Regions from separate parts of the Micromonospora sp. MGP-C2 genome, predicted to be linked through region 2. Evidence: riboswitches for the same ligand, from Rfam matches in the RefSeq annotation. Region 2 holds a riboswitch; the other holds the start of a gene.

Region 1 (14,162 bases), 690 kb from region 2:
GTGCCCGGTGCCGAACGCGTGCACCACGCCGTCGGCGCGTACGGCGTCGGCGATCAGATCCGCGGCCCGCCCCACCGCCTCCCGCTGGCTTTCGGCCACCCGGCCGATCGTCTCGGTCACCACGGCCAGGTAGTCCTCGGCACTCACCGTCATGCGTCCTCCGTCGTCCGATTGCGGGCCAACCAGTGCACCGCGAAGTCGACCGCCGCCCGCTGGCGCATCAACCTGCCGGTCCCGGCACCCACCGGGCCGGTGCGAACCTCCCCGGTGGCCTCCAGGGCCGCGCCCAACGCGTCGAAGTCACCCGCGTCGAGCCGTACGTCCTGCCACCACACCCATTCCCTGCCGCCGTCGGCGGTGCGCACCGCAGCGCCGACCCGCTCCCGGGGCGAGCCGGGGCTGCGGTATTCGGCCAGGTGCAGCGAGGTGCTCGCGGAGTGGCCGACACCGAGCAGCAACACGTCGGCGTACAGGTCGTAGAGCCGGGCCAGCGGGGACTGCTCGCCGAGCATGTCGGCCAGGGCGTGCCCGGCCACCACCTGCTCGGCGGCCGGCCCGAGCGCGGCGAACGACACCTGGGGATGTGAGCTGCGCAGAGCGCCGGGCCAGCCACGGACCGTCTCGGCGAGCGCCCCCATGAACCGGCTCGGGGTGATCGCCGGGTCGAAGCCGGGCATCTCCGAGCGGATCAGCGGCCACCAGTCCGCCGGCACCGGCGGGTTGCCCCACTGGGCGGGATCGCTGTTCTCCGGTGTGTGGGTGGGCACGACGATCGTGCCGTCCGGACCGAGCGCGTCACGCAGGGCCAGCACCACCGCGTGCGGACCACCGCTGATGAATCCCAGCGGACGGAGGCCGGCGTGCACCAGCAGCGTCGCGCCGGGGCGTACGCCCAGCAGGCGTAGTTGCGCGGCGATCGAGCGGCGGCTGCCCGGCCCGCTGCCGTCCGTCGTCATGATGGTCCTCCCGCGCTGACCCGCACGACTCAGGCCGTCGCGCTGACTCGGGCCAGGATCGCCTCGGCGAGCGGGCCCGGGGCCGCGTCCGGGATCCAGTGGCTCACACCGGCCAGTTGCACGAAGCGGTAGTCCCCGGTGACGTTCGCCGCACACGCCTCGGCGGCGGTCCGGCCGATCGCGACGTCCCGGTCACTCCAGACGTACGTGGTGGGCACCGCGACCGGGCCGACCGCCGCCAGGTCGGAGCGGGACATCGCCCGGTACCAGTTCAGTGCGGCGGTGAGGGCTCCCGGCTCGCGCATCGGGTCGGCGTAGCGGTCCACCCGGGGCCTGTCGCCCACCCCGCCGAGCAGTTTGCGCAGCGCGGTGGCGTGCCACGCCAACAGCACCTTCTCCGCCTTGTCCGGCTTACGGAACAGCGCAATGTACGACGAGCGGGCCTTCTGCTGGCTGTCGTTGGCCAGGGCGTGCGCCATGGCCGCCGGATGTGGCACGGACACCGCCGTCAGTGTGCGGACCCGCTCGGGGTGCCCAGCGGCGACCGCCCAGGCCACGATCGCGCCCCAGTCGTGGCCGACCAGGTGGACGGCGTCCAACCCGAGGGCGTCGAGCACCGCCACCACATCGGCGACCAGCTCGGGGATCCGGTAGTCCGCCACCGCCGTTGGCCGGGCACCCGGCGAGTAACCCCGCTGGTCCAGCGCGTACGTGCGCAGCCCGGCCGCGTGCAGCGTCGGCACGACCTCGTCCCACTCGCCGCTGTGCTGTGGGAACCCGTGCAACAGCAGGACGGGTACGCCCTCCGGCGGACCACCGGCGGTTACCTCGAACGTGAAGCCTCGCGCGTCAACCCGCATGATCGGAAGCGTACCCAGCCGACGACGGGCCGGCTGCCCGCCGCAGGTCAGGCGGATGCCCTCCTGGGCCAGCGGCCCACGTCGGTGTTAGCGTCAGCGAGACAACTTCACATCCGACAGGGGAGCGCACAGCGCTGAGAGTGCGGGCATGCCCGCAGACCCTCGAACCTGATCTGGGTAATGCCAGCGCAGGGAGTTCGGTCGACCTCCAGCCGCGCCGCAGTCCGGTGCCACCGGACGCGGCGTGCGTCTTCTCCTGGTTCGCACTCACGAACTGGGAGCAACACATGAAATCCACCACCGACACACACCGTTGGCGGACCATCGACATCGTGGTCGCCTCGGTGATCGCGGTCGCCTTCGGCGTCATCTTCTGGGCCTGGGGCCTGGTCTGGAGCGCCACCGAGGGTGCGTTCGCCTTCTTCCCGCCGGCGCAGGCGCTGCTGTACGGCGTCTGGCTGATGCCGGCCGTCATCGGCGGTCTGGTCATCCGCAAGCCCGGTGCCGCGCTCTACTGCGAGACGGTGGCCGCGGTCCTCTCCGCGCTGCTGGGCAGCCAGTGGGCCGGCACGGTGATCCCGCAGGGCATCGTGCAGGGCATCGGCGCGGAGCTGGCGTTCGCCGCCTTCCGGTACCGGTCGTTCCGGCTGCCCACCGCGGTGGTGGCCGGCGCGCTGACCGGTCTCAGCGCCGCGCTGTTCGACTTCTTCATCTGGAACGTCGACTACGCGCTGGCCGACTACCGCATCCCGTACGCGCTGATCACCATCGTCAGCGCCACCGTGATCGCTGGCGCCGGCGGCTGGCTGCTGACCAAGGCCCTGGCCAACACCGGTGTCCTGGACCGTTTCCCGGTAGGCCGGGACCGCGCCCTGATCTGACCCCACCCACTCGCGTCGATCATGAGGTTGACGGGCGGATGGATCTTCAGAACCACCGTCAACCTCATGATCGACCGTGCAGGGTGGAGCCGGGGCTTGGGAGGGGGTGTTTGGTGGGCGGGGTACTGCTGCGGGGGTTCGGTTGGCGGCACGCCGGGCGGCGCGCGTGGGCTCTGCGCGGGGTCGACCTGCGGGTTGAGGTCGGGGAGCGGGTGCTGCTGCTCGGGCCCTCGGGGGCCGGCAAGAGCACCCTGCTCAGCGCGCTCGCCGGGCTGCTACCCGAGGACTCCGGCGAGCAGGAGGGCACCGTCGAGATCGACGGGCTCGACCCCCGCAAGGGCCGGGAACGGGTCGGCATCGTCTTCCAGGACCCGGAAACCCAACTGGTGATGGCCCGCTGCGGCGACGACGTCGCGTTCGGGCTGGAGAACCGGGGAGTGCCCGCTGACGAGATCTGGCCCCGGGTGGACGAGGCGCTGCACCGGCTCGGCTTCCCGTACTCCCGGGACCGCAACACGGCCGCACTGTCCGGCGGCGAGCAGCAACGCCTGGCCCTGGCCGGCGCGCTGGCCCTGCGCCCCGGCCTGCTGCTGCTCGACGAGCCGACCGCCAACCTCGACCCGGCCGGGGCCGAGCTGATCCGGCAGGCGGTTGCCGGGGCGCTGGACGCCGACACCACGCTGATCCTGGTCGAGCACCGGGTCGCCGAGGCGCTGCCACTGGTCAACCGGGTGGTCGTCCTGGACCCGGGCGGCGGGGTCCGTGCGGACGGCACCCCCGAGGCGGTATTCGCCGCCCACGGCGCCGCCCTGGCCGCCGAGGGAGTCTGGGTGCCGGGTCACCCCATCGCGCCCCGGCGGGCCACCGCCGCTCCCGGCGAGCTGTTGCTCACCGCCGACCGGCTCGGCCTGCCACCCCGGCTGACCTCCACCGATCTGGCGGTACGCGCCGGAGAGGCACTCGCCGTACGTGGACCCAACGGCGCCGGCAAGTCCACCCTGGCGTTGCTACTCGGCGGGCTGCTCCGGCCAGGCACCGGCCGGGTCAACGCGTCCGCCGAGTTGGCCGGCGCGGACCATCGCACTCCCCCGCACCGCTGGCGGGCACCCGCGCTGACCCGGCGGATCGGGTCGGTCTTCCAGGACCCGGAGCACCAGTTCGTCACGAGCACCGTCTTCGACGAGCTGGCGCTCGGCCCGCGCCGCACCGGTCAACCCGAGGCAGCCGTGCGGGAGACCGTGGCCGGGCTGCTGGAGCGACTACGACTGGATCGGCTCGCCGCCGCCAACCCGTACACCCTCTCCGGGGGCGAGGCGCGGCGGCTGAGCGTGGCGACGGCCCTGGCCACCGCGCCCCGTCTGTTGATCTGCGACGAACCGACCTTCGGCCAGGACCGGCGGACCTGGCGGGAGCTGGTCGACCTCTTCGCCGAGCTGCGCGACGCCGGGCACGGCGTGGTCGCGGTCACCCACGACGCGGATTTCGTCGCCGCTCTCGCCGACCGCACCGTCACCCTGCACCGGGCCGTGACCGGCGGCGGTGCCCGATGATCAGCATCGAACCGGTCGCCGCGCCCGGTGCGCCGTTGGCCCGCCGCAACCCGGTGGCGAAGGTCGCCGCAGCGCTGGTCTTCTCGTTCACCCTGCTGGCCACCCTGGACCCGGTGGCCCCGGCGATCGCCATCGCGCTCGAACTCGCCGTACTCCCGCTGTTCGGCATCCGCTACCGGGTGCTGGCCCGGCGGGCCTGGCCGCTGCTCCTCAGCGCCGCCGGCATCCTGGTCACCCTGGTGCTGTTCGCCGCCGACAGGTCCGGTCGGGTCCTGCTGGACGCCGGGCCGGTGTTCGTGAGCACCGGCGTGCTGCTCACCGCGCTCGGCCTGGTGCTGCGGGTCTTCGCGGTGGCACTGCCGGGCGTGATCGTCTTCGCGACCACCGACCCCACCGACCTGGCCGACGCGCTGATCCAGAACGCGAAGGCGCCGGCCCGGTTCGCCATCGGGGCGCTCGCCGCGTTCCGGCTGGTGCCGCTGCTCGGTCAGGAGTGGCAGATGATCAGCATGGCCCGGCGGGCGCGGGGCGTCGACGCGGGACGCAACCCGGTGGCGAAGCTGAGACTGTTCGCCTCCACCGCGTTCGCGCTGCTGGTCGGCGCGATCCGCCGGGGCACCCGGCTGGCCGTGGCGATGGACGCGCGTGGCTTCGACGCCGGCACCCCTCGGACCGTGGCCCGCCGGCAGCGCTTCACCCGGGCCGACGGGCTGCTCGTCGCCGGGGCAGCCACCCTGGCCGCCGGCGCACTGACCACGAGCATCCTCCTCGGCAGCTTCCGCCCCCTGATCGGCTGACCTGACCCCTTCTCCCCACGCAGGGGCGCCGCCCGGCGTCTGTTCGCGTCGCCGCGCCGGCAGGATCCGCACAACATCAGGGATGGTGCTGCTTCGTTGGGCGGTGAGGCAGCACCATCCCTGAAGTTGCTGTCTGCCTCACCGCCCACGGGGTCGGGACAGCGCGCCGGGTGGGCGCGAGGTCGGTCAGCTGCGGCGGAAGGCGTAGCGGCGGCTCTGGCCGGCTTGTTGACCACGCCCGCCGGCCGAGCGTGTCCCGCCACCCTGCGGCGGTCCGGCGGTCGGTGCCTTCGGTCGCCCGGCGACCTTCGGCAGGTCTGCCACCACCGGCGCGTCGACTGCTGCCGGCACGTCGAACGGCGGCACCAGCTCACCCGGCACCACCGCTGGCGGAGCCGGCTGACTCAGCACCGCTGGCGGAGCCGGCTGACTCAGCACCGCCGGCAGCGCCGGCTCGACCAGCACTGCCGGCTCACCCAACCCCGCCGGAAGCGCGGGATCGACCAGGAGAGCCGGTTGGACCGCGAGATCGAAGTCGGGGCGGGTCGGTAGGAGCGCGTCATGGCCGACCGCCGAGTCTGTGCCGGCGGACGTGGGTGCGGCTGTACGGGATTTCTTCCGGTTGCGCCTGGCAGGCATCCGGGCCTCCTTCAGAGCCGACCGGCACGGCCGGTCCCGCGCGCCGGCGGTCGGTCGGATCGGCTGATGACCGTCGTCGTGCGACGGCCCAACGGGGAAGGGACTGCTCACCGGGGGTCGGGGCACAGCCAGCGCCGCCGAACGGCGGGTGGGAGATGCGGGACGCCCGGGAGCGCACGGACCGCGACGCGGGGCGGCGGGCCGGCTCTGAAGTGGGGCGTCAGTTGCGCATGCCCGCACTCTATCGGCACCAGGTAGGGCGGTGCAGCCGATTTTCCTGGCACCATCGGCGGCATGCTGATCGCGTTCTCGATAACCCCGCTCGGTGTCGGTGAGTCCGTCGGTGACCTGGTCGCCGAGGCGGTACGGGTGGTCCGCGACTCGGGCCTTCCCAACCGCACCGACGCCATGTTCACCACCGTCGAGGGTGAGTGGGACGAGGTGATGTCGGTCGTCAAACAGGCGGTCGACGTGGTGGCCGCGCAGGCACCCCGGGTGAGCGTGGTGCTCAAGGCCGACATCCGGCCGGGGGTGACCGACGCGCTCACCGCGAAGGTGGCGCACGTGGAGAACCGGCTGGCCCAGGGCTGAGCGCCATCGGTCGGTGACCGGCTGTTGGGCAGCGCTCCCCCATGGCCCCTGCGTCGCGATACCGTCGCAACACATTGACACGACGGCGAGAGGTGGCGGCACGGATGGTTGAGCAGGCGAGGGCGCAGATTGGTGTGACCGGGCTGGCGGTGATGGGTCGGAATGTGGCCCGCAACCTGGCCCGCAACGGCTTCACGGTGGCAGTGCACAACCGGTCGCCGGAACGCACCCGCAGCCTGGTTGCCGAGCACGGTGACGAGGGCACGTTCGTGCCCGGCGAGTCGATGGCCGATTTCGTGGCGTCGTTGGAGCGCCCCCGCGCGGTCATCGTCATGGTCAAGGCTGGCGCGCCCACCGACGCGGTGATCGACGAGTTGGTGCCGCTGCTGGAAGAGGGCGACATCATCGTCGACTGCGGCAACGCCCACTTCGCCGACACCCGCCGTCGGGAGGAGGCGCTGCGCGCGCAGGGCCTGCACTTCAGCGGCACCGGCGTCTCCGGTGGCGAGGAGGGCGCGCTGCGGGGGCCGAGCATCATGCCGGGCGGTTCCGCCGAGTCGTACGCCAAGCTCGGGCCGATGTTCGAGAAGATCGCCGCGCAGGTGGACGGTGTGCCGTGCTGCATGCACGTCGGGCCGGACGGCGCCGGGCACTTCGTCAAGATGGTGCACAACGGCATCGAGTACGCCGATATGCAGCTCATCGCCGAGGCGTACGACCTGCTGCGGGCCGGTCTGGGCGCGGAGCCGGCGGAGATCGCGGAGATCTTCCGCGACTGGAACAACGGCGAGCTGGAGTCGTTCCTCATCGAGATCACCGCCGATGTGCTCGCGCACACCGACGCGGCGACCGGCCGGGCGTTCGTGGACATCGTGCAGGACCGTGCCGAGCAGAAGGGCACCGGCCGGTGGACGGTGCAGAGCGCCCTGGACCTGGGCATCCCGATCACCGGGATCGCCGAGGCGACCTTCGCCCGGTCGCTCTCCGGGCACGTCGACCAGCGGGAGGCGGCCCGTCGGGCGTTCCCGGACGCGGGTGAGAAGTGGCAGGTCGCCGACCGGGACGCGTTCATCGAGGACGTCCGCCGGGCGCTGCTCGCTTCCAAGATCGTTGCGTACGCGCAGGGCTTCGACCACATCCGGGCCGGCAGCGAGGAATACAACTGGGACATCGACCTCGGCGGCACCGCGACGATCTGGCGGGGCGGCTGCATCATCCGGGCCCGCTTCCTCAACCGGATCCGCGAGGCGTACGACCAGCAGCCCGACCTGTCGACGCTGCTGGTGGCACCGTACTTCGCCGAGGCGGTCGCCGCCGGTGTGCCGAGCTGGCGCCGGGTGGTGGGTGACGCGACCCGGGCCGGTGTGCCGACGCCCGCGTTCTCGTCGTCGCTGGCGTACTTCGACGCGCTGCGCGCCGAGCGGCTGCCCGCCGCGCTGATCCAGGGTCTGCGGGACAACTTCGGGGCGCACACCTACCAGCGGGTGGACCGGGACGGCTCGTTCCACACCACCTGGGCCGGCGACCGCGCCGAGTCCCCCGCCTGACCTGAGCGACGGTCACCTGGCCCCGTCCACGAGGGGTCAGGTGACCGTGGCGTGCATCTCCCAGACGAGGATCTCGGCTGGTTCGTCGGCGGTGACCCGCCGGCCGCCGGTCATGGTGAGCCGGGCCGCGTCGCCGGTGCCGAGCGGGCCGCTGCCCTCCAGGGTCACCGTGCCGTTGGGCACGTACAGGTGCACGAAGGGCGCGTCGGGGATGGTGACCTCGTCGCCGGGGGCGAGTCGGGCGGCGTGCAGGGTCGCGTACCGGTTGCGGATCCGGATGGCGGACGCCCCGTCGTAGCGTTCCATCCCGGAGGCGATCGGCACCAGGCCGCCGCGGAGCAGCTCGTCCTCGATCTCCAACTGCTCGTAACCGGGGTCGCCGCCGTCCTCGTCGGGGAGCACCCACATCTGCACGAAGTGGACCGGGTCGCTGTGCGGCTCCTGGTTGTTGAGCCGCCAGGCGTCGTTCTTCTCCGAGTGCAGGATGCCCGTGCCGGCGCTCATCCGCTGCGCCAGCCCCGGGTAGATCACCCCGGAGTGCCCGGTGGAGTCCTGGTGCACCAGGGAGCCACGCAGCACCCAGGTGACGATCTCCATGTCCTGGTGCGGGTGGGTCTCGAAACCGGCACCCGGTCGCACGACGTCGTCGTTGTTGACCAGCAGCAGACCGTGGTGGGTGTTGGCCGGGTCGTAGTGCCGGGAGAACGAGAACGAGTGGTGGGAGTCGAGCCAGGAGATCCGGGTGGAGAAGCGGTCTTCGCCACGACGGACGTCGACGGCGGGAGCGGGCGCGGTCACCAGGCACGCTGCCCGGTGTCGGAGGTCGACGGCGCCCACGTCAGGGCCGGTTCGCCGGTGGCCAGCTCGGCGATCTCACCGGTGCGCAGCTGCGGGGTGTGGCCGAACTCGGCGCAGTGCTGCTCGGCGATCTCGGCGCAGATGTCGGCCACCTGTTCGCAGATCGGGTCACCCAGATCGGCCGCGTTCAACGCCATGATCATCTTGAACCGAAGATCCCGCACACCCACCCCAACCGCCGTAGTCCCGCCACTTCCGGACCCTACCCGCCGCCCTTTCGCGAGACCCCGAAACGACAGCTCAGTCCCCCAGCCGGAACCCCTCCACCCCGGCCGCGTCGATCATGCAGTTGTAGTGCCGCACAGAAGTGGCGAAAGCGGTGGAACCGCCCACCACAACTCCATGATCGACCGGGTTGGGGGCGGGTTTGGGCACAGGGAGGCGCCGCCCACACGGGGTGTGGGCGGCGCCGGTGGGTCTGGGGTCAGAAGAAGCGGCGGCGCTTGGCCTTCTGCGGGCGCATCAGGTCAGCGCCCCTGGTCAGCAACCGGGTAGCCCCGGAGGGACCACGCCGGGCCTCCAGGGTGTGGCTGAGCCGGCGAGCACCGGCAGCCGCCAGTGGCACCGCGACCGCCATCACCGCCCACTGGGCAATGCGCTTCTGGATCATGTGGGTTCACCTCCGTCAGTGGCTTCTGACGTCACTGATACCCAGAGTGACGTGCGGATAAGCGTCGGTTCAGAGAACCGGGGCGACCGGGTTGGGCAGCGCCCCGCCGAAGCGCCGGTCCCGCTGCGCGTACAGCTCGCACGCGTACCAGAGGTGGCGGCGATCGAAGTCGGGCCAGAGCGTGTCCAGGAAGACGAGCTCGGCGTACGCGGCCTGCCAGAGCAGGAAGTTGGAGATTCGCTCCTCGCCGGAGGGGCGCAGGAACAGGTCGACCTCCGGGACCTCCGGGTGGTAGAGGTACTTCGCGACGGTCTTCTCGCTGACCTTCGCCGGATCCAGCCGGCCGGCCGCCACGTCCCGGGCGATCGCGGCTGCGGCGTCGCCGATCTCGGCCTGCCCGCCGTAGTTGACGCAGAACTGCAGGGTCAGCGTCGAGTTGTCGCGGGACATCTCCTCGGCGGTCTGCAACTCGGAGATGACGCTCTTCCACAACCGCCCGGCCCGGCCCGACCAGACCACCCGGACGCCGAGGTCGACCAACTCGTCGCGGCGGCGACGGATCACGTCCCGGTTGAACCCCATCAGGAACCGGACCTCGTCGGGCGAGCGCCGCCAGTTCTCGGTGGAGAACGCGTACACCGACAGATACGGGATGCCCATCTCGATCGCACCCTCGATGGTGTCGAAGAGGCTGTGCTCCCCCGCCTCGTGCCCCTTCGTACGGGGCAGCCCGCGGTCCTTGGCCCAGCGGCCGTTGCCGTCCATCACCACCGCCACGTGCTTCGGCACCGCGTCGCCGGGCAGCGCCGGCGGCCGGGCGCCGGACGGGTGTGGTGTCGGCGGCGTCGGCTCGCGCCGGCCAGCCTTCTTCGATCGGATCACTCGGTCACTCCCTGTTCGCGCCGTCCGCCCCGGCCTCGACGTCGCCACGTGGCCGGAGCACCACGGCCCCGGTGCCATCCGGCGGCGAGGCCGTGCTGGTCGCCGAGGGACCCCGGTCGACCAGCGGCAGCGAGCGTAGCGCGCGCTCCAGGTGCCACTGGAGGTGAGCTGCGACCAGCCCACTGCACTCCCGGCGTACGCCGGCTTCGGTGGCGTCGGCGAGCACCCAGTCACCGGTGGTCAGCGCGGACATCAGGTCGACGGTGGCCGGCGCGGGGTGGGCCGCGCCGGGTGGCCGACAATCGGGACAGACCGTGCCGCCGGCGGGCACGGAGAACGCCCGGTGCCGGCCGGGGGTGCCGCACACGGCGCAGGCGATCAGCGCCGGCGCCCAGCCCGCGAGGGCCATCCCCCGCAGCAGGTACGCGTCGAGCACCAGGGTGGTGGCGTGCTCGCCCCGGGACAGCGCCTTCAACGCGCCCACGGTGAGCTGGAACAGCCGCAGCGACGGCTCCCGCTCCACCGGGGTCAGCCGCTCGGCGGTCTCGGCGATCGCGCTCGCCGCCGTGTAGCGCGGATAATCCCCCAGGAACCGCTTGCCGTACAGGTCGATGCCCTCGACCTGGCTGACGCTGTGCAGTGAGCTGCCGTGGTTGCCCTTCGGGTCGCCGGCGAGCTGGAGGTCGACGTGGCCGAACGGTTCCAGCCGGGCGCCGAACTTGCTGGTGGTGCGGCGGATCCCTCGGGCCACCGCGCGCAGCCGGCCATGTCGACGGGTCAGCAGGGTGATGATCCGGTCGGACTCGCCGAGTTTCTGCACACGCAGCACCACCGCGTCGTCGCGGTAGAGCTGTCGGCGATACCCGGCCATCGGGCCATTCTCCCTCGGGGTGTGAAATCAGGGTCGGTTCGGGGTGGATGCGCGGATGAACCCCGATGCGCGCGGCTCCGCACCGGCCGTAGCGTGCTGGCCATGGCAATGCAATCCACCACCGACGCCCGCCGTCGTCGCGCCGCCACCCCCATCGCCCTGGGGCTGGCAACCGCACTCATCGTGCTCGCCGGGTGCGACAACCTGGCCATGCGCCGGCTCGACTACGACGACACCGAGACCGTGAAGATCACCACCATCCGGGTGCTGCCGGGTGCTGGCGACCTGATCGTCCGGGGCACCGCCACCGCCGCAGAGGCGCGGATCAAGCGGGTGGTGCGCTACCAGGGCGGCGAGCCCAAGGCCCGCTACGAGATCAAGGGCAGCGAGCTGGTGCTGGACACCGACTGCGGCGACCGGTGCAGCGTCTCCTACGAGGTGGCCGTGCCGGAGGGCGTCGCCCTTCAGGGCGAGTCCGGCTCCGGCGATGTCGAGCTGAGCCGGGTCGGCGCGGTGGACCTGCGGCTGGGCTCCGGTGACGTCCGGGTCAACGGCGCCTCCGGCACGGTCGGGGTGGAGACCGGGTCCGGGAACATCGACGTGAGCGAGACCAGTGGGACGATCCGCCTGCGCGCCGGCTCGGGGGACATCACGGCGCGCCGCCTCGGTGGCGCGGCGGACGCCGAGGCCGGCTCCGGCAATGTCACAGTCGAGCTGGACAAGCCCGCCTCGGCCCGGGCGCACGCCTCCAGCGGCGACGTCACGATGCTGGTGCCGGCGGGCAGCTACCAGGTGCGCTCCAGCACCGGTTCCGGCGACGCGCGGATCACCGTCACGCACGACCCGGCCGCGACCGACGTTCTCGACGGCTCGGCCGGCAGCGGCAGCGTCACGATCAGCCAGCGCTGACATCGCTCCGTGCTGCCGCAACCCGCTGCGGTGGCACCACCGCCCGCCCGAGGGTGGCCCCGGCCGGCTGCTCGTCGGGACGGTCGCGGCGCTCGGTGTCGGGCTGTTCGCGGCCCTCGGTGTCGGGCTGGTCGGCCAGCTCGGTTGCCTGGATCGGGCCGCCGGGGATCAGCTCCGGGCGGCGACGGGCGGCGACGTCCTCGACCCACCCGACGGCCAGGGTGACCACCCCGACCAGCGCGAAGACCAGCACCACCCGGATGGCCAGACCCACCGGGTCCTGATGGGACCAACCCACCACGTCGACCAGCGGAGTGAGCGCCACCACGAACGGCATGTGCCAGAGATAGATGGTGAGCGCCCGCCGGTTGACCACGGTCACCGCCCGGTCAGCCAGCCGGCTCCGGCCCAGCCAGGCCACCCCGGCGGGGGCTCGGCCCAGCACGATCAGGATGAACGCGGCCGACCAGAGCGCGTTGCCGAGGTGGTTGTCGTTGAGGTCGTACCCGCGCGGGCCGGGATGCCCGACGATCCAGGCGCCGCCGGTCACCGCGAGCGCGAGCGCCACCGGGTACAGCACCCGACCGGCGAGCCGGCGCAGCATCCCGGCGTGATGGGCGAAGCCGAGCATCCACGCTCCGAAGTAGAGCCCGAACTCGCGCAGCACCGGAGGCGCCGGGTAGATCCCCACCTCGATCGCCACCAGCAGGAGGTACGGGGCGAGCAGGGTGAGCAGCGGGGCACGCCGGAACAGCCAGAACGCGACCGGTGAGGCGAGCACGAACCACAGGTAGTCGCGCAGGTACCAGATGATGCTCAGCGCCAGGGCGCCCCAGTTGTTGGCCGGCGGGTCGGCGATCGGAAACAGCCACAGCAGCACCCGGGGGCTCATCGGCATCCCGCTGAGCAGCATGGCCGGCACGAAGACCACCGCGAGCACCCACAACGACGGCAGCAGCCGCCGCAGCCGCCGCCCGACCGCCGCCGGCCCGGAACGGGTCAACGAAGCGGCCATCAGCGAGCCGGCCAGCGCGAACATCACCGACATGGCGGGGAAGACGAGGGTGAGGGTCGCCCATCCCGTGACGTGGTAGACGACAACTCGAACGATGGCCAGGAAACGGAGCAGATCGAGATACCGGTTGCGCATCAGCCTGCATCTGGGTCGGGGACGCGGGGCGTAACTCCCCTACCCTGCGCGGTGCCCGAGCGAAACGGTCACCACCCCGACCAAACGTGAGCCTTTCCACCCACCTGACCGAAGACGATCATGAGTTGCACGGCATGTTCACCGACGATTGCGGGGCCGACGGCTCGCCGGCCCCGCAACCACAATGAGGGACGATGACTGAACCACTGGCCAGCGTGGAGGCGCTGCTGGCGCCAGCTCACCGCGTCATCATCGTCGCGGGCGCGGTTGCCGAGTTCCTGGACCTGCCGGGCCGGGCCAGCGCGCTGTGCTACGCCGGCGACGACGTCCTTTACCTGATGAGTGCTTCGGGTTCCTATCACCGCGCGCGGGTAGTGCTCGAGTCGTGGGCCGCCGCCCCGCCGGACGACCGCACGGGCGTGGACGCTCAGCAGCAGGTGACACTGGCACTGAGCGACGGCACCGTGCACGTCTCCGGCATGTTGGAGTTCCAGGCCAGCCCGATCCTGACCCTCGGTCCACCGGGCCGCTACCACGCCCGGGTCGATGTCACCGGGCGTGCCGAACTGCGCCGCGTCGAAGCCCGGCCGGACCACCCCGTCCCCATCATGGACGTGGAACGGTTCCTGGTCCGCTTCTGGGCCGAGCGTCAGGGCGAGGGGTGACCGGATTCTCTGGTCGATCCCGGCCGGTGCGGTGGATCAGAAACCCAGCTTGCGCAGCTGCTTCGGGTCGCGCTGCCAGTCCTTCGCGACGCGGACGTGCAGGTCGAGATAGACCCGACTGCCGAGCAGCTCCTCGATCTGCCGGCGGGCGTTGGTGCCGACCTCCTTGAGCCGGCTCGCCTTGTGACCGAGAACGATGGCCTTCTGGCTGGGCCGCTCCACGTAAAGGTCGGCGTAGATCTTCATGACCTGACCCTCGGGGATCATCTCCTCCACCACCACGGCGATGGAGTGCGGCAGCTCGTCACGGACGCCCTCCAGGGCTGCCTCCCGGATCAGCTCCGCGACGAGAACCTGCTCGGGATCGTCGGTCAGCATGTCGTCCGGGTAGAGCTG
Region 2 (14,162 bases):
AGCAGGCCCGGTTCCTGGTGCTGCTGCTGGAGCTGTCCGGGGCGACCCTGCTGCTGCTCGACGAACCCACCGACAACCTCGACCTGGCCAGCGCGGAGGCACTGGAGGCGGGTCTGACCGCGTTCGACGGAACGGTGATCGCGGTCACCCACGACCGCTGGTTCACCCGGTCCTTCGACCGGTTCGTGCTGTTCCGGGGTGACAACGAGGTGGTGGAGACTCCGGAGCCGGTCTGGGACTGGGCTGAGCGGTCCCCGGGCCCGCCGCGTCCGGCGGGCATAGGGTGGATCTCGTGACTGAGATGACCTATCGCCGGTTGGGCGACTCCGGGCTCGTGGTGTCCGTGGTCGGCATCGGCTGCAACAACTTTGGCCGGAAGCTCGACCTCGACGGCACGCGCGCGGTGGTGGACGCCGCCCTGGACGCCGGCATCAACCTCTTCGACACCGCCGACATCTACGGCGAACCGCAGGGCGGCTCCGAGGAACTGCTCGGGCAGGCGCTCAAGGGGCGCCGGGACGACGTGGTGGTGGCCACCAAGTTCGGCATGGACATGAACGGCCTCAACGGGCCGGACTTCGGTGCCCGGGGTTCGCGGCGCTACATCGCCCGTGCCGTGGAGGCGTCGCTGCGCCGGCTCGGCACCGACCACATCGACCTCTACCAGATGCACGAGCCCGACCCGGGCACCCCGATCGACGAGACCCTCGCCGCCCTGGACGACCTGGTCCGCGACGGCAAGGTGCGTTATCTGGGCAACTCCAACTTCGCCGGCTGGCAGATCGCCGACGCGGACTGGGTCGCGTCGTCCAACGGTCGGGCCCGCTTCATCAGTGCGCAGAACCACTACAGCCTGCTGGAGCGTTCGGTGGAGGCCGAGGTCATCCCGGCCTGCGAGCGGTTCGGCCTCGGCATGCTGCCGTTCTTCCCGCTCGCCAACGGCCTGCTCACCGGTAAGTACAAGCGCTCGGGTCAGCCGCCGGCCGGCAGCCGACTCTCCGGCGGTGGCCGGTACGCGGAGCGGCTCGCCGCAGCCGACTGGGACACCATCGAGGCGATCGAGGCGTACGCGGCCGAGCGGGGTCTGACCATGCTCCAGGTGGCGATCGGTGGGCTGGCAGCCCAGCCGGCGGTGACCTCGGTGATCGCCGGTGCCACCACGCCCGAGCAGGTGGTGGCCAACGCCGCTGCCGGCACCTGGGAACCCAGCGACGAGGATCTGACGGCGCTGCGCGCCATCCTCTGAGCGAGGCGGGCGCCCGCCGGCGCGTGATCCACTCGCGTTCCTTGAAGTCGGGGCGCCCTGCGGTCCGGGAAGCCCCGACTTCAAGGATGTCGAGTCGATCAGTTGTTCTGCGTACCGGTGCGGCGGCGGCCGAAGAGCATGGCCACCCCCATCGCCGCGGCGACGAGCACGAGGCCGGCCGCCGCGAACGGCCACCAGTCGGCACCCGCCCCGCGGTCTCCGTCAGTCGTTCTGGTCACCGCGACCGGTGCGGGCACCGGTGGTGACTGTGCTGCCCGGGCCTGCACCGTGGCGGTGGCCTCGCTCTTGAGCGGAGCGGGGGAGCTCACCGTCACCTTCCACGTGCCGGTGGAGAGCACCGGGCCGCTGCTGTAGAAGCCCTGCCCCTCGGGCTGTGGCTCCAGTTGCACCGGCCCGACCTTCTGCCCGTCCGGGCCGGTGGCGGTGAGGACCAACCGCACCACCCGGTCCAGCCGGCGGCCGTCGGCGTAGACGGCCTGGATGGTGACCCCCTCAGCCCCGTCACCGGCCACCGTCAGTTTGAGCTTGTCGGCCTGAGCGGCCGCCGGGGCAGCGGAGAACAGGGTCAGGGCCAGCCCGACGAGAACGGCGGCCAACACCTTGCGGATACCCGTCACGGACATCTCCTCACTACCTACGAGGGAGGCCCCTCCCCGACGTCGTGACGTCGGGGAGGGGCCTCGTCGGATCAGAGCTGGCGACCGGGTGCGAGCCGGGTGGCATCCTCACCCAGGCGTCCGGTGCCCTTGATCGGAGCGCCGTCGTTCGCCTTCACCCCGGCCTTGCTGGCCGCGCCGCCGAGCCGGACGATCATGGCGTCGGCGTCCCGGATCAGGACGTCCCGGATCTCCGCCTCGGCCACCAGTGTGGCGTCGGCGGCCAGCGTACGGAAGGCGGCCAACTGCTTGATCGCCTTGTTGTCGTTGCCGGCCGCCTCGGCCTGACGGGCCGCGTCCAGCTTCGCCGTCAACTGCTTGTGCGCCTTGGCCGAGAGTCGACCCGTCGCCTTGAACCGGTCCAGCAGGCCCTGCATGTCCCGGAACGAGGTGGTGACGAAGAACCGGACCGCAGAGGTGGTCTGGTTGCCCGCCTTGTCGGTCGCGGTCACGGTCAGCTCGTGCAGGCCGAGCGGCAGCTCGTACATGGCCTGCAGAGTGCCGCTGGCGTACGCCCTGCCGTCCAGCTGGCCGACCACGGACGCGATGCCCGAGGTCGGGTCGACGGCCTGCCAGGACACCCGAACGTCCTGGCTGTCACCGTAGAGCTGGCCGTCGGCGATCCCGGACACCAGCAGCGTCGGCTTCGTGCCGTCGATGCGCAGCACCGCCGACTTGAGCGTCTCGGCGTTGCCCGCCTTGTCGGTCGAGCGGAACAGCAGCTCGTGCTGGCCGTCACCGGTCACCTCGACCGGCGTCGTGTACGGCGTCCAGGTGCCACCGTCCAGGGACCACTCCACCGTCTTGACGCCGGAACCGGCGTCGGTCGAGGCCAGCACGACCGGGATCGTCCCGTTGTGCCAGCCGGCGTCGTTCGCCGGAGCGAACGTCGCCGTGGTGACCGGCGCTGTGGTGTCGATCTTGACCGTGACGGTCTTCGTCGACTCCACGTTGCCCGCCTGGTCGGTCGAGCGGAACCGCACCTCGTGCTCGCCGTCCCCGCTGACCGCCACCGGAGCGGTGTAGGCCGTCCAGGTGGTGGCACCGTCCAACTGGTACTCGGTGCTGGCGAGCCCGCTACCGCCGGCCTCGTCGGTGGCGGCGAGGGTCACCGTCACCGGCCCCGTGTGCCACCCCTCGGTCGGGGTGCCGGACACCGTCGCCGTGGTGACCGGCGCGGTCTCGTCGGCGACCTTCGTGCTCAACCGGAAGTAGTCGAACGCGGCGGTCTTCGAGGCGGTCTGGTTGGCGCCGAGGGTGAACAACCCGACCTTCGGGGTGGCACCCACCGCGCTGTTCGTCAGCGCCTCCAACGCGGTCCAGGTCGTCCCGTCGGCCGAGTACGACGCGGTGAACGTGTCACCGGTGCGGGCCAGCCGCAGGTGCCACACCGCCGAGGTGAGGCTGGCCGCCTCCGGCTGCGGGTTCTGCACCGTCCCGGCGATCTCGCTGCGGAACTCGATCCGCCGCGTCACCGCCTGGCCGGCCTGGTTGTCCGCGATGAAGTCCAACTTCAGGTAGTTGTCGTCGTCGGCCTGCACGAGCAGACCGGCCTGCTGGTACTGCTCGTTCAGCAGACTGCCGTCGACCTTCGTCTCCAGGGTCCAGTCGCCGGACGGCGCGGTCTGGAGGATGAAGTTCTTCGGCCCGGTGTTGTCGGTGCCGTAGATGTCACCGTTGGGCACGTCGATCCGCAGCGCGCCATCGGTGACCCGGTAACCGTTCGGGTCCTCCCGCGTGATGGCGTCCCAGCGGCACTTGTCCAACGTGGAACCGGTGAACTCGTCCGACGGGTCGACCGGGCCGGCCGGGGCGTCCGGCGTGACCTGGAACGAGTCGAACGCGGCGTCGACCACGGGCGCCTCGGTGCCTCCGTTGAGCGCGAAGACCCCGATCCGCGGGTTGGTGATGCCGGCGAGCGCTGCCGACTGGCCGACCGGGGTGAAGGTCTGCCCGTCGCCCGAGGCGGCGGCGGTCAGGTTCGTCCCGTCGCTGGTGATCCGCAGGTACACGGTGTCACCCGCCGGTGCGGCGGCACTGTCGGCGGCCTCGTTGCGAGGCGTACCGGCCGTCTCCCGGATGAACTCCACCCGCCGGCTGCCGTTGTACAGCAGGTCCAGCTTGGCGTAGTTGTCGTCGTCGCCGTACACCAGCACGCCAGCCTGCTGGTAGTTCGCCGTCACCGGCAGCGTGACCTTGGTGGTCATCTCCCAGGCGCCGGTCGGAGCTGCCTGGAGCACCAGGTTGGTGGCGTCGTTGCGAGCGCCGTAGAGGTCGCCCACCCCGGTGGGCAGCCGCAGCGCGCCACCCGACACCGAGTAGAGCTGGTTCTCCCGGACCACGCTGGTCCAGCGCTCCTTGTCGAGGCTGTTGCCGTTGAAGTCGTCCGAACGCGCCCCGAAGCAGGACGTGTCCGGAGCGTCGACCCGCACCGGCACCGTGGCGTACGACTTGGCGCCCTTGCTGTCGGTCACCGTGAGGGTGGCCGTGAAGGTGCCCGCGTTGGTGTAGGTGTGGCTGGCGTCCACTGTGGTCGCCGAGCCTCCGTCACCGAAGTCCCAGGCGTACGTCAGCGGGGTGTCGCCCTCGGCGTCGGTGGCCGTGCCGTCGAACTCGACGGTGACCGGCACGGTGCCGGTGGACGGGGTCGCGGTGGCGGTGACCACCGGCGGCGCGTTCTCGGTGACGCCGCGGCCGACGAAGTCCATCCAGTTGACGTTGAACAGCGAACCCGTCCCGCCGTTCGGGTCGCGGGCCACGAAGTACAGCGAGCCGCTCGCGGCACCGGTCACCGGCGCGCTCACGTCCGTGTACGTCTGCCACGCGCCGGTCGTCGGAACGGTGGCCGTGGCCACGACCGGTCCGTCGACGGCGCCCGCGTGGACCTCGATCCGACCGCCGGCGGCGGCCGAGGCGGCCCGGAACCGGATCTCGGTGATGTTCGTCAGGTCCGCCGGGACGACCGACCACCAGTCGCCGTCCTCGATGAACGCGATGCTCTGGCCCCCACCGGCGGTGTCGGCGCCGGCCTCTCGTTGCACGCCGGCGTCTCCGCCGCCGGTGCCGCCCGGCACCCGTCCGGTGGCCGTGAAGTACTCGGCCTGCTTCTGCTTGGGCTGCAGGATCTCGATGTCCCGGCCGGTGAGCGCGCCCGCGCCGCCGGCACCACCTTCGTCGGTGTAGGTGGCCTCGAAGACAGCGAAGACGTTCGCCTCGGCGCCGTGCCCGGAGGCGAGCGACGTCTGGACCGTGCCGGTGCACCCGGTGTGCTGCTCCAGCGGGTGGGCGTGCTCGTCGTGACCGAGCAGCACCTGGAGGTTCACCCGGTCACAGTCGATCTGCCCGTCCTCGGGGTCGGTCACCTTGACCGTGTAGCGGACCTGGTCACCCCAGTTGAAGAAGCCACCGTCCGGCGGGAACTCGATGCTCACCGTCGGTGCGGTGTTGCCCACGGTGACCGGCACGTTGGCCACCGCGGTACGGCCCTTCGGGTTGGTCACGGTGAGCTGGGCGGTGTAGTTGCCGGCCGTCGCGTACGTGTGCGTCGGGTTGGCCTCGGTCGAGGTCTGCCCGTCGCCGAAGGTCCACGAGTAGGTGAGCGCGCCGCCGTCCGGGTCCCGGGAGCCGGCGCTGGAGAAGGTGACAGTCAGCGGCGCCGGGCCCGAGGTCGGGTTGGCGGACGCCGCGGCGATCGGTGCGCGGTCACCGGCGGTGTAGTCGATCCGGTAGATGCCGGAGTCGTCGTTGTTGCCGCCGAACCCGGTGCCCCACTCGATCAGATAGAGCGCGCCGTCCGGACCGAACTCGAAGTCCATCGGCCGGACCATCTTCATGCCGGTGAGCAGCTGATTGATGTCCACCAACGACTTGCCGTCGGGAGTCACCTGCATGGTGTACATCTTGTTCTGGTTCCACTCGCCGAGCAGCGCCTTGCCGTCGTAGTAGGCCGGCCACTTGCGGTTGGAGTTGAGGTCGGCGTCGTAGCGGTAGGCCGGGCCGCCCATCGGGGCGCCACCGCCACCGATCTCCGGGTAGCGCGCGTCACCGGCGTAGCCGTAGTCGACGGTGGCCGGGACGACCGGCGGGAGGTTGGTCAGGCCCGTGTTGTTGGGCGAGTTGTTCACCGGTGCGGCGCAGTCGAACTTCGGGCCGCTCGGGCCGGACGGGAACGTGTAGTCGTTGTACGCCTCGTTCGTCCCGGTGCAGTACGGCCAGCCGTAGTTGCCGGGGGTCACGACGTTCCACTCGACCAGGCCCCGGGGGCCCCGGTCCGGGTTGTTCGCGTTGGCGTCCGGCCCGTAGTCCCCGACGTAGAGGGTGTCGGTCTTCGGGTCGGTGCCGATCCGGAACGGGTTGCGGAAGCCCATCGCGTAGATCTCGGGGCGGGTCTTCTCGGTGCCCGGCGCGAAGAGGTTGCCCGTCGGGACGGTGTACGTGCCGTCGTCCTCCGGGTGGATCCGGATCACCTTGCCGCGCAGGTCGTTGGTGTTGGCCGAGGTGCGCTGCGAGTCGTAGTCCTGGCGGCCCGGCCGCTCGTCGAGCGGCGAGTACGCGCTCGACTCGAACGGGTTGGTGTTGTCACCGGTGGCCAGGTAGAGGTTGCCGGCGCTGTCGAAGGCCATGCTGCCGCCAGCGTGGCAGCAGGTGTTGCGCTGGGTGTCGACCCGCAGCACCTGCTTCTCGCTGGCCGGGTCGATGGTGTCGCCGGTGACTGTGAAGCGGGACAGCAGGTTGCGGGTGACCCCGTCGTTCGGGGCGTAGTAGAGATACACCCACTTGTTGGTGGCGAAGTCCGGGTCGAGCCGGATGCCGATCAGGCCGTCCTCGTTGCCGGTGAAGACGTCCAGGTCGACGGCGGTGACGGTGCTGCCGGTGTCCGGCTTGACGATCTGCACGCGACCGTCGCGCTCGATGTAGAAGACGCGCCCGTCCGGGGCAATGTCCAGCTCCATCGGGTTGCTGGTGTTGCTGTCCAGCGCGACCTTCTCGAAGTTCGAGGTCTTCGAGGCGCCGCAGTCGGCGTTCTCGACACCGGCCGCGGTCCGGATGCCGCCGAGCAGGTGGGACAGGAACTCGGGCTCGGCGTACGACTCCCGGGTGTGGCCAGCCCCGGTGTACCAGGATCGGCCGCCGTCGAAGTCCTGACACCAGGCGATCGGGTGGTCGGCGCCCATGGCACCGGCGCCCGCCGTGTAGCTCTTCTCGTCCAGGCTGGCGAGCACGTGCACGTCCGGCCGGGGATTGGTCTGGTAGTTGTACCACTCGTCGAACCGGGACCATCGGTCCGGCAGCCCGGCAGTCGACGGGTGGGCGTGGTCCTCCACCTTGACCGTGGCCTGCTGGTTCTGCGGGTGGTTGGCGAAGTACGCGCCGACCAGGTCGCCGTACCAGGCCCAGCTGTACTCGGTGTCCGACGCGGCGTGGATGCCGACGTAGCCGCCGCCCGCCTTGACGTAGCGCTCGAACGCCGCCTGCTGCTCGGCGTCGAGCACGTCACCGGTGGTGGAGAGCCAGATCACCGCCTTGTACTTCGCGAGGTTGGCGTCGTTGAATGCGGCGCCGTCCTCGGAGTTGTCCACTGTGAATCCGTTGGCCACACCGAGCTGTTGGATGGCGGCGATGCCGGTGGGGATGGAGTCGTGCCGGAAGCCGGCGGTCTTGGAGAAGACGAGGACGGAGAAGGGATCGGCCGCGGCCTTTGGCGCCTTCGGCACCACCTGGCTGACCGGGGCTGCGGCTTTCGCATCCCGTGGGGGGACCTGGGCGGCCGCCTGGGCGGGCGTGCCGAACAGGGTGGTCGAGGCCATGGCCAGGGAGATCAGGGTTGCGGTGATGGGTACGCGGGCACGACGAGAACGGGACACGCCGCCTCCTATGTCGTAGTGACAGGGATCGCGGGAGCCGGCTCGCCGAAGACCCTCCCAGATGGAGCCGGTGGTGACACCGCGTCACGGTGCCCCCGCCAACATTTTGTCGAATCGCTGAACAAATTAATTCGGCTGGCTCAATGTCCGGCAAGATGCCGGCAGGTAACGGTTCTGCAACGGGGGGCGACATTCCGAATAGGACCGGGATGAAGCGCCCAACCTAATCCGCCATTCCGGCCCGTCGACACCCGCCTTGGCAGACCGGCGGATCTGTCGTACGGTGACACGCAAGTAACCCACGGGAGTCCGGTGTACCGGGCTGAGAGGGGGGCTGACAGCCCCCGACCGTCGAACCTGATCCGGATAATGCCGGCGCAGGGAGGAGCGTTGCCGTGCCGTCCCTGGGGCGACTGCATCTGATCACCGACACCCGACCCGGGCGAGACCCGCTCACCGTGGTCCGGGCCGCCCTCGCGGTGGCCCGAGCCGACCTGGTGGTGCAGGTCCGGGTCGAGGATTCCGCCACCGACCGCGAGGCGTACGAGCTGGCCCAGCGGGTGCTGGCGCTCTGCGTGCCGTACGGGGCGACCTGCCTGGTCAACGACCGGCTGCACGTGGCGCTGGCGGTCGGTGCCGCCGGTGGGCACGTCGGGGCAGACGACCTGCCGGTCGCCGCCGCCCGTCGGGTGCTCGGCCCGGCCGGCGTGCTGGGCGCCACCGCCCGCGCGCCGGGAACAGCGACCGCGGCGGTCGCGGCGGGAGCCAGCTACCTGGGCGTCGGGCCGTGCCACGCCACCAGCACCAAGTCCGGCCTGCCTGACCCCATCGGGCCCGTGGGCGTACGTGCCGTCGTCGACGCCGTCGACGTGCCGGTCATCGCGATCGGCGGCGTGACCGCCGAGCGGGTGCCGGAACTGCGGGCCGCCGGGGCGTACGGGGTGGCGGTCGTCGGGGCGGTCTCGGCTGCCGCCGACCCGGCGCGGGCGACCGCCGAGCTGATCGAGGCCCTGGCGTGCTGACCGGCCGGTCGGAGTCAGCGCGATCGAGTGACCGGGCCCGGCCGGACGTCGCGGTGGTGGGGGCGGGGCCGATCGGGCTGGCGATCGCCTGGCGCTGCGCCGCCCGGGGGCTGCGCGTGGTGGTGCACGATCCGGAGCCCGGCTCGGGGGCGTCGGCGGTGGCCGCAGGCATGCTCTCGCCGGTCGCCGAGGCGTACTTCGGTGAGCGGCAGCTGACCGGGCTGCTGCTGGCGTCCGCCGCCCGCTGGCCGGCGTTCGCCGCCGAGCTGACCGCGGCGAGCGGCACCGGGATCGGCTACCGGACCGAGGGCACTCTGATGGTCGGGCTGACCGGCGACGACCTGGCCGAGGCGCGCCGGCTCTGGGCGTACCAGCAGGGGTTGGGCCTGCCGGTGACGCCGCTGCGCCCCAGCGAGCTGCGCGACCGCGAGCCGGCGCTCGCACCACGGCTGCGCGGCGGCGCGCTCGCGCCCACCGACCACCAGGTCGACCCCCGGCGGCTGGTGCCGGCGCTGCGCACGGCCGCCCAGCGGGCCGGCGCGGTGCTGGTGCCGCAGGCGGTCGCGCACCTGTCCGATGTGGATGCTGCGGTCACGGTTGTCGCCGCCGGCTGTGGGGCCGCCGCCCTCACTGGCCTGCCCGTCCGGCCGGTGAAGGGCCAGATCCTCCGGCTTCGCGCGCCCGACGGCGTCGCGCCGGGCTTCCGGCACGTGATCCGGGGGTACGCCGACGGCGAACCCGTCTACCTGGTGCCCCGCGCCGACGGCGAGGTCGTGCTCGGCGCGACGGTCGAGGAACGGGCGGACACCACTGTCACCGCCGGTGCCGTGCAGCGCCTGCTCCGCGCCGGAGTCGACCTGCTGCCCGAGCTGGCCGAGTACGACCTGGTCGAGGCGGTCGCCGGGCTGCGCCCGGGCACGCCGGACAACGCGCCGATCCTCGGGCCGCTGCCCGACCGGCCGGACGTGCTGGCCGCCACCGGGCACCACCGGCACGGCATCGTGCTCACCCCGATCACCGCCGACCTGATCACCGAGCTGGTGCTCGACGGCGTGCCCGACCCGCTGCTCGCGCCCTTCGGACCCGGACGGTTCGTCGGTGCCGGATCGGCCGCTCGCACACCGGCCGCGGCGGGTGGACCTGAACCGACGACGGAGGGGGACCGGTGGAGTTGACGGTGAACGGGGCCGGACGCAGCGTCCCCGGCGGCGCGTCGGTGGCCGACCTGGTGCGCGACGTCGTGCCCGAACAGCGGGGGGTGGCGGTCGCGGTCAACGGCGAGGTGGTGCCCCGGGCCGGCTGGCCGGCCACTGTGCTGCGTGACGGCGACCGGGTCGAGGTCCTCACCGCGGCGCAGGGCGGGTGAGCGGCGTGACGTTCGAGCTGGGTGGGGAGACGTTCACCTCGCGGTTGATCCTCGGCACCGGCGGCGCCGCGAACCTGCACGTGCTGGAACAGGCGATCCGGGCGTCCGGCACCGAGCTGGTCACGCTGGCGCTGCGCCGGGTGGGCACCGCGCCGGGCTCCACCGGTGGGCTGCTGGAGCTGCTGGACCGGTGCGGGGTGCGGCTGCTGCCGAACACCGCCGGCTGCCACACCGCGACCGAGGCGGTGAAGGTGGCCCGGCTGGCCCGGGACGCGTTCGACACCGACTGGGTCAAGCTGGAGGTGATCGGCGACGAGCGGACGCTGCTGCCCGACGGGGTGGAACTGCTCCGCGCCGCCGAGGAGTTGGTGGCCGACGGCTTCACCGTCCTGCCGTACACCAGCGACGATCCGGTGCTCGCCCGCCGGCTCGCCGACGTGGGCTGTGCCGCGGTGATGCCGGCCGGTTCCCCGATCGGCTCCGGGCTCGGCATCGGCAACCCCCACCACATCCGGCTCATCCGGCAGGGGGTGGACGTGCCGGTGATCCTCGACGCGGGCATCGGCACCGCCTCTGACGCGGCCCTGGCCATGGAGCTGGGCTGCGATGCGGTGCTGCTGGCCAGCGCCGTGACCCGGGCCGAGGACCCGGTGGCGATGGCGACCGCGATGCGGTACGCGGTCGAGGCGGGCCGGCTGGCGGCAGGCGCCGGCCGGATCGCCCGACGCTTCCACGCGCTGCCGTCCACACCCGACGAGGGAAGACCCGACCTGTGACCGCGCCGTCCGGTGTTGTCCTGCTGACCGACCGGCTCGTCGCGCGGAGCGGGCTCGACCGGGTCGTGGCGGGAGCCGTGGCCGGGGGAGTGCGCTGGGTGGTGCTGCGGGAGAAGGACCTGCCCCGCGCCGAGCGCGCGGCTCTCGCCGTCGAGCTGCGGGCGATCGTCGCCGACGTCGGCGGAACTCTCGTCGTGGCCGGCCCCGACCCGCTCGGCGGCGACGCCGTGCACCTGCCCGCCGCCGGCCCGTACCCGCCGCCGACCCACAGCCTGGTCGGCCGCTCCTGCCACAACGAAGCCGAGCTGAACCGCCTGACCACCGAGCACTACGCGACCGTCTCCCCGGTCTGGCCCACAAAGACAAAACCGGGCTACGGCCCACCCCTGGGACCGGCCGGCCTGCGAAAGCTGATCAGGACCAGCAACGTGCCGGTCCTGGCGCTGGGCGGAGTGGAAACCCCAGAACAGGTAACCGCCTGCGTCAAGGCGGGAGCCGTCGGGGTGGCGGTGCTCGGCGCGATTATGCGGGCCCCAGATCCCACCGAGACAGCGGCGAGTCTGACCAGCGCCTATGTCGAGGCGGTCACCCCTGTGCTGACCCAAACCCGGCGCGGGGTCACCCAGGTCTCCACGTCAGGGCTGCGGCCGACCGTGCCCACGCAGGGATCAAGCCTGACCGCCCGGAGTGGGCACGGTCGGCCGCAGCCCCAAACCGCAACCAAAGGCCAGGGAAAATGACCCCGCACACCATCCTCACCATCGCAGGCTCAGACTCCGGCGGCGGCGCGGGCATCCAGGCCGACCTGAAGGTCTTCGCCGCGCTGGGCGCGTACGGCACCAGCGTCATCACGGCGGTCACCGCGCAGAACACCCGAGGTGTCGACGCCGTCCTGCCGTTGCCTCCGCGCACGGTCACCGAGCAGTTGGACAGCGTGCTCGCCGACTTCACCGTCTCGGCGGTCAAGACGGGAATGCTCGGCACCCCGGCGGTCGCCGACGTGGTGGCCGAGGCCGCACGTGCCGGCCGGCTGCCCCAGCTCGTCGTCGACCCGGTGCTTGTCGCCACGAGCGGCCACCGGCTCGGCGTGGTGGGCGCGGTCGAGCGGCTGCTCCCGTACGCCACTGTGGCGACGCCGAACTGCGCGGAGGCCGCGGCCATCACCGGACGCCCGGTGGACGACGTGGCCGGGATGGTCGTGGCCGCCGAGGCGCTCGCGGCCGGCGGCCCCGACCACGTCGTGGTCACCGGGGGTGATCTGGACGGCGGCGAGGCGGTCGACGTGCTGCACGGCGGCGGTGTCACCACGCTGCTGCGCGCCCCCCGGGTGACGACCCGGCACACCCACGGGACCGGGTGTTCGTTCTCGGCGGCGATCGCCGTGCGGCTCGCGCTGGGTGATCCGGTGCCGGCGGCGGTGGGTGCTGCCAAGGAGTACGTGCTCCGGGCGCTGACCGGCGCGCGGGGTTGGGAGCTGGGGGCGGGGCGCGGACCGCTGAACCACTTCGGCTGGTCCGCTTGATCACCAGGGAGGCTGTCATGCACGCACGAGGCAAGGTGTACGTCGAGGGTTCGCGACCGGACGTCCGGGTGCCGTTCGCGGAGGTGGGGCTGACCGGGGATCTTCCGCCGGTGCGGCTCTACGACACGTCCGGCCCCGGGTCGGACCCGGAGGTCGGGTTGCCGCCGCTGCGGGGACCGTGGATCGCCGAGCGTGGTGACGTGGCGCCGGTACGGGGTGCGGGCACGCCACTCGCCGGGGTGGACGGTCGCCGGCCCACGCAACTCGCGTACGCGCGGGCGGGTGTGGTGACGCCGGAGATGGAGTTCGTGGCGATCCGGGAGAACGTCGACCCGGAACTCGTACGGGCCGAGATCGCCGCCGGCCGGGCGGTGCTGCCGCTCAACGTGAACCATCCGGAGTGTGAGCCGGCGATCATCGGTAAGGCGTTCCTGGTCAAGGTGAACGCCAACATCGGCACCTCGGCGGTCAGCTCCTCGGTCGCCGAGGAGGTGGAGAAGCTCACCTGGGCCACCCGTTGGGGTGCGGACACCGTGATGGATCTGTCCACCGGGAAGCGGATCCACGAGACCCGCGAGGCGATCGTGCGGAACTCCCCGGTGCCGATCGGGACGGTGCCGATCTACCAGGCGTTGGAGAAGGTCGGCGGTGACCCGGTGAAGCTGAGCTGGGAGGTGTTTCGGGACACCGTGGTCGAGCAGGCCGAGCAGGGCGTGGACTACATGACGGTGCACGCCGGGGTGCTGCTGCCGTACGTGCCGCTGGCCGTGGACCGGGTCACCGGGATCGTCTCCCGGGGCGGTTCGATCATGGCGGCCTGGTGCCTGGCGCACCACGAGGAGAACTTCCTCTACACCAACTTCGCGGAGCTGTGCGCGCTGCTCGCCAAGTACGACGTGACGTTCTCCCTCGGCGACGGGCTGCGCCCCGGCTCGATCGCGGACGCCAACGACGAGGCGCAGTTCGCCGAGCTGCGCACCCTCGGCGAGCTGACGACTGTCGCCTGGGAGTACGACGTCCAGGTGATGATCGAGGGCCCTGGCCACGTGCCGATGCACAAGATCAAGGAGAACGTGGACCTCCAGCAGGAGTGGTGCCACGAGGCGCCCTTCTACACGCTCGGTCCGCTGACCACCGACATCGCGCCGGCGTACGACCACATCACCTCGGCGATCGGCGCCGCGATGATCGGCATGTTCGGCACCGCGATGCTCTGCTACGTGACTCCGAAGGAGCACCTCGGCCTGCCGGACCGGGACGACGTGAAGGCGGGCGTGATCGCGTACAAGATCGCCGCGCACGCGGCCGACCTGGCCAAGGGCCACCCTGGCGCGCAGGAGTGGGACGACGCGCTGTCGAAGGCACGCTTCGAGTTCCGCTGGGAAGACCAGTTCAATCTCTCGCTGGACCCGGAGACCGCTCGGTCGTACCACGACGCGACCCTGCCCGCGGAGCCCGCGAAGACGGCGCACTTCTGCTCGATGTGCGGCCCGAAGTTCTGCTCCATGAAGATCACCCAGGAGCTGAAGGAGTACGCGGCCCGCGGCATGAAGGACAAGTCGGAGGAGTTCGTCTCCGGCGGCAGCCGGGTGTATCTGCCGCTGGCCTGAACCGGCGCGGTGCGCACTCTCGGGTGATCGGGTCGGGGTGATCAAGCAGGTAGCAGGTCGATCGGCGTTCCGCCGTGCC

The links. A riboswitch is a leader RNA that binds a small molecule or an ion and turns the genes downstream of it on or off. The one in region 2 is predicted to bind thiamine pyrophosphate.
Region 1: linked by a shared signal. The riboswitch ahead of AC3CF1_RS12320 (ECF transporter S component) and the one ahead of thiE (thiamine phosphate synthase) in region 2 are both predicted to bind thiamine pyrophosphate.

Annotation. Positions count from the first base shown of each region.
Region 1 covers NZ_JBYMEN010000002.1:2,778,109-2,792,270, forward strand. The annotation lists gene AC3CF1_RS12305 (sugar isomerase domain-containing protein) at 1-153, opposite strand, end outside; gene AC3CF1_RS12310 (AAC(3) family N-acetyltransferase) at 150-956, opposite strand; gene AC3CF1_RS12315 (alpha/beta fold hydrolase) at 986-1,816, opposite strand; TPP riboswitch at 1,925-2,029, shown strand; gene AC3CF1_RS12320 (ECF transporter S component) at 2,104-2,697, shown strand; gene AC3CF1_RS12325 (ABC transporter ATP-binding protein) at 2,811-4,247, shown strand; gene AC3CF1_RS12330 (energy-coupling factor transporter transmembrane component T family protein) at 4,244-5,044, shown strand; gene AC3CF1_RS12335 (hypothetical protein) at 5,231-5,683, opposite strand; gene AC3CF1_RS12340 (MTH1187 family thiamine-binding protein) at 5,978-6,274, shown strand; gene gndA (NADP-dependent phosphogluconate dehydrogenase) at 6,379-7,821, shown strand; gene AC3CF1_RS12350 (pirin family protein) at 7,858-8,619, opposite strand; gene AC3CF1_RS12355 (thioredoxin reductase) at 8,616-8,849, opposite strand; gene AC3CF1_RS12360 (hypothetical protein) at 9,104-9,289, opposite strand; gene AC3CF1_RS12365 (isoprenyl transferase) at 9,359-10,171, opposite strand; gene recO (DNA repair protein RecO) at 10,176-11,042, opposite strand; gene AC3CF1_RS12375 (DUF4097 family beta strand repeat-containing protein) at 11,145-11,951, shown strand; gene AC3CF1_RS12380 (acyltransferase family protein) at 11,938-13,101, opposite strand; gene AC3CF1_RS12385 (hypothetical protein) at 13,296-13,766, shown strand; gene era (GTPase Era) at 13,803-14,162, opposite strand, start outside.
Region 2 covers NZ_JBYMEN010000002.1:3,465,417-3,479,578, reverse strand. The annotation lists gene AC3CF1_RS15655 (ABC-F family ATP-binding cassette domain-containing protein) at 1-296, shown strand, start outside; gene AC3CF1_RS15650 (aldo/keto reductase) at 284-1,246, shown strand; gene AC3CF1_RS15645 (hypothetical protein) at 1,345-1,890, opposite strand; gene AC3CF1_RS15640 (ThuA domain-containing protein) at 1,956-7,787, opposite strand; TPP riboswitch at 8,079-8,188, shown strand; gene thiE (thiamine phosphate synthase) at 8,183-8,809, shown strand; gene thiO (glycine oxidase ThiO) at 8,803-9,984, shown strand; gene thiS (sulfur carrier protein ThiS) at 9,975-10,175, shown strand; gene AC3CF1_RS15620 (thiazole synthase) at 10,172-10,951, shown strand; partial or broken gene AC3CF1_RS15615 (thiamine phosphate synthase) at 10,948-11,526, shown strand; gene thiD (bifunctional hydroxymethylpyrimidine kinase/phosphomethylpyrimidine kinase) at 11,688-12,473, shown strand; gene thiC (phosphomethylpyrimidine synthase ThiC) at 12,491-14,083, shown strand.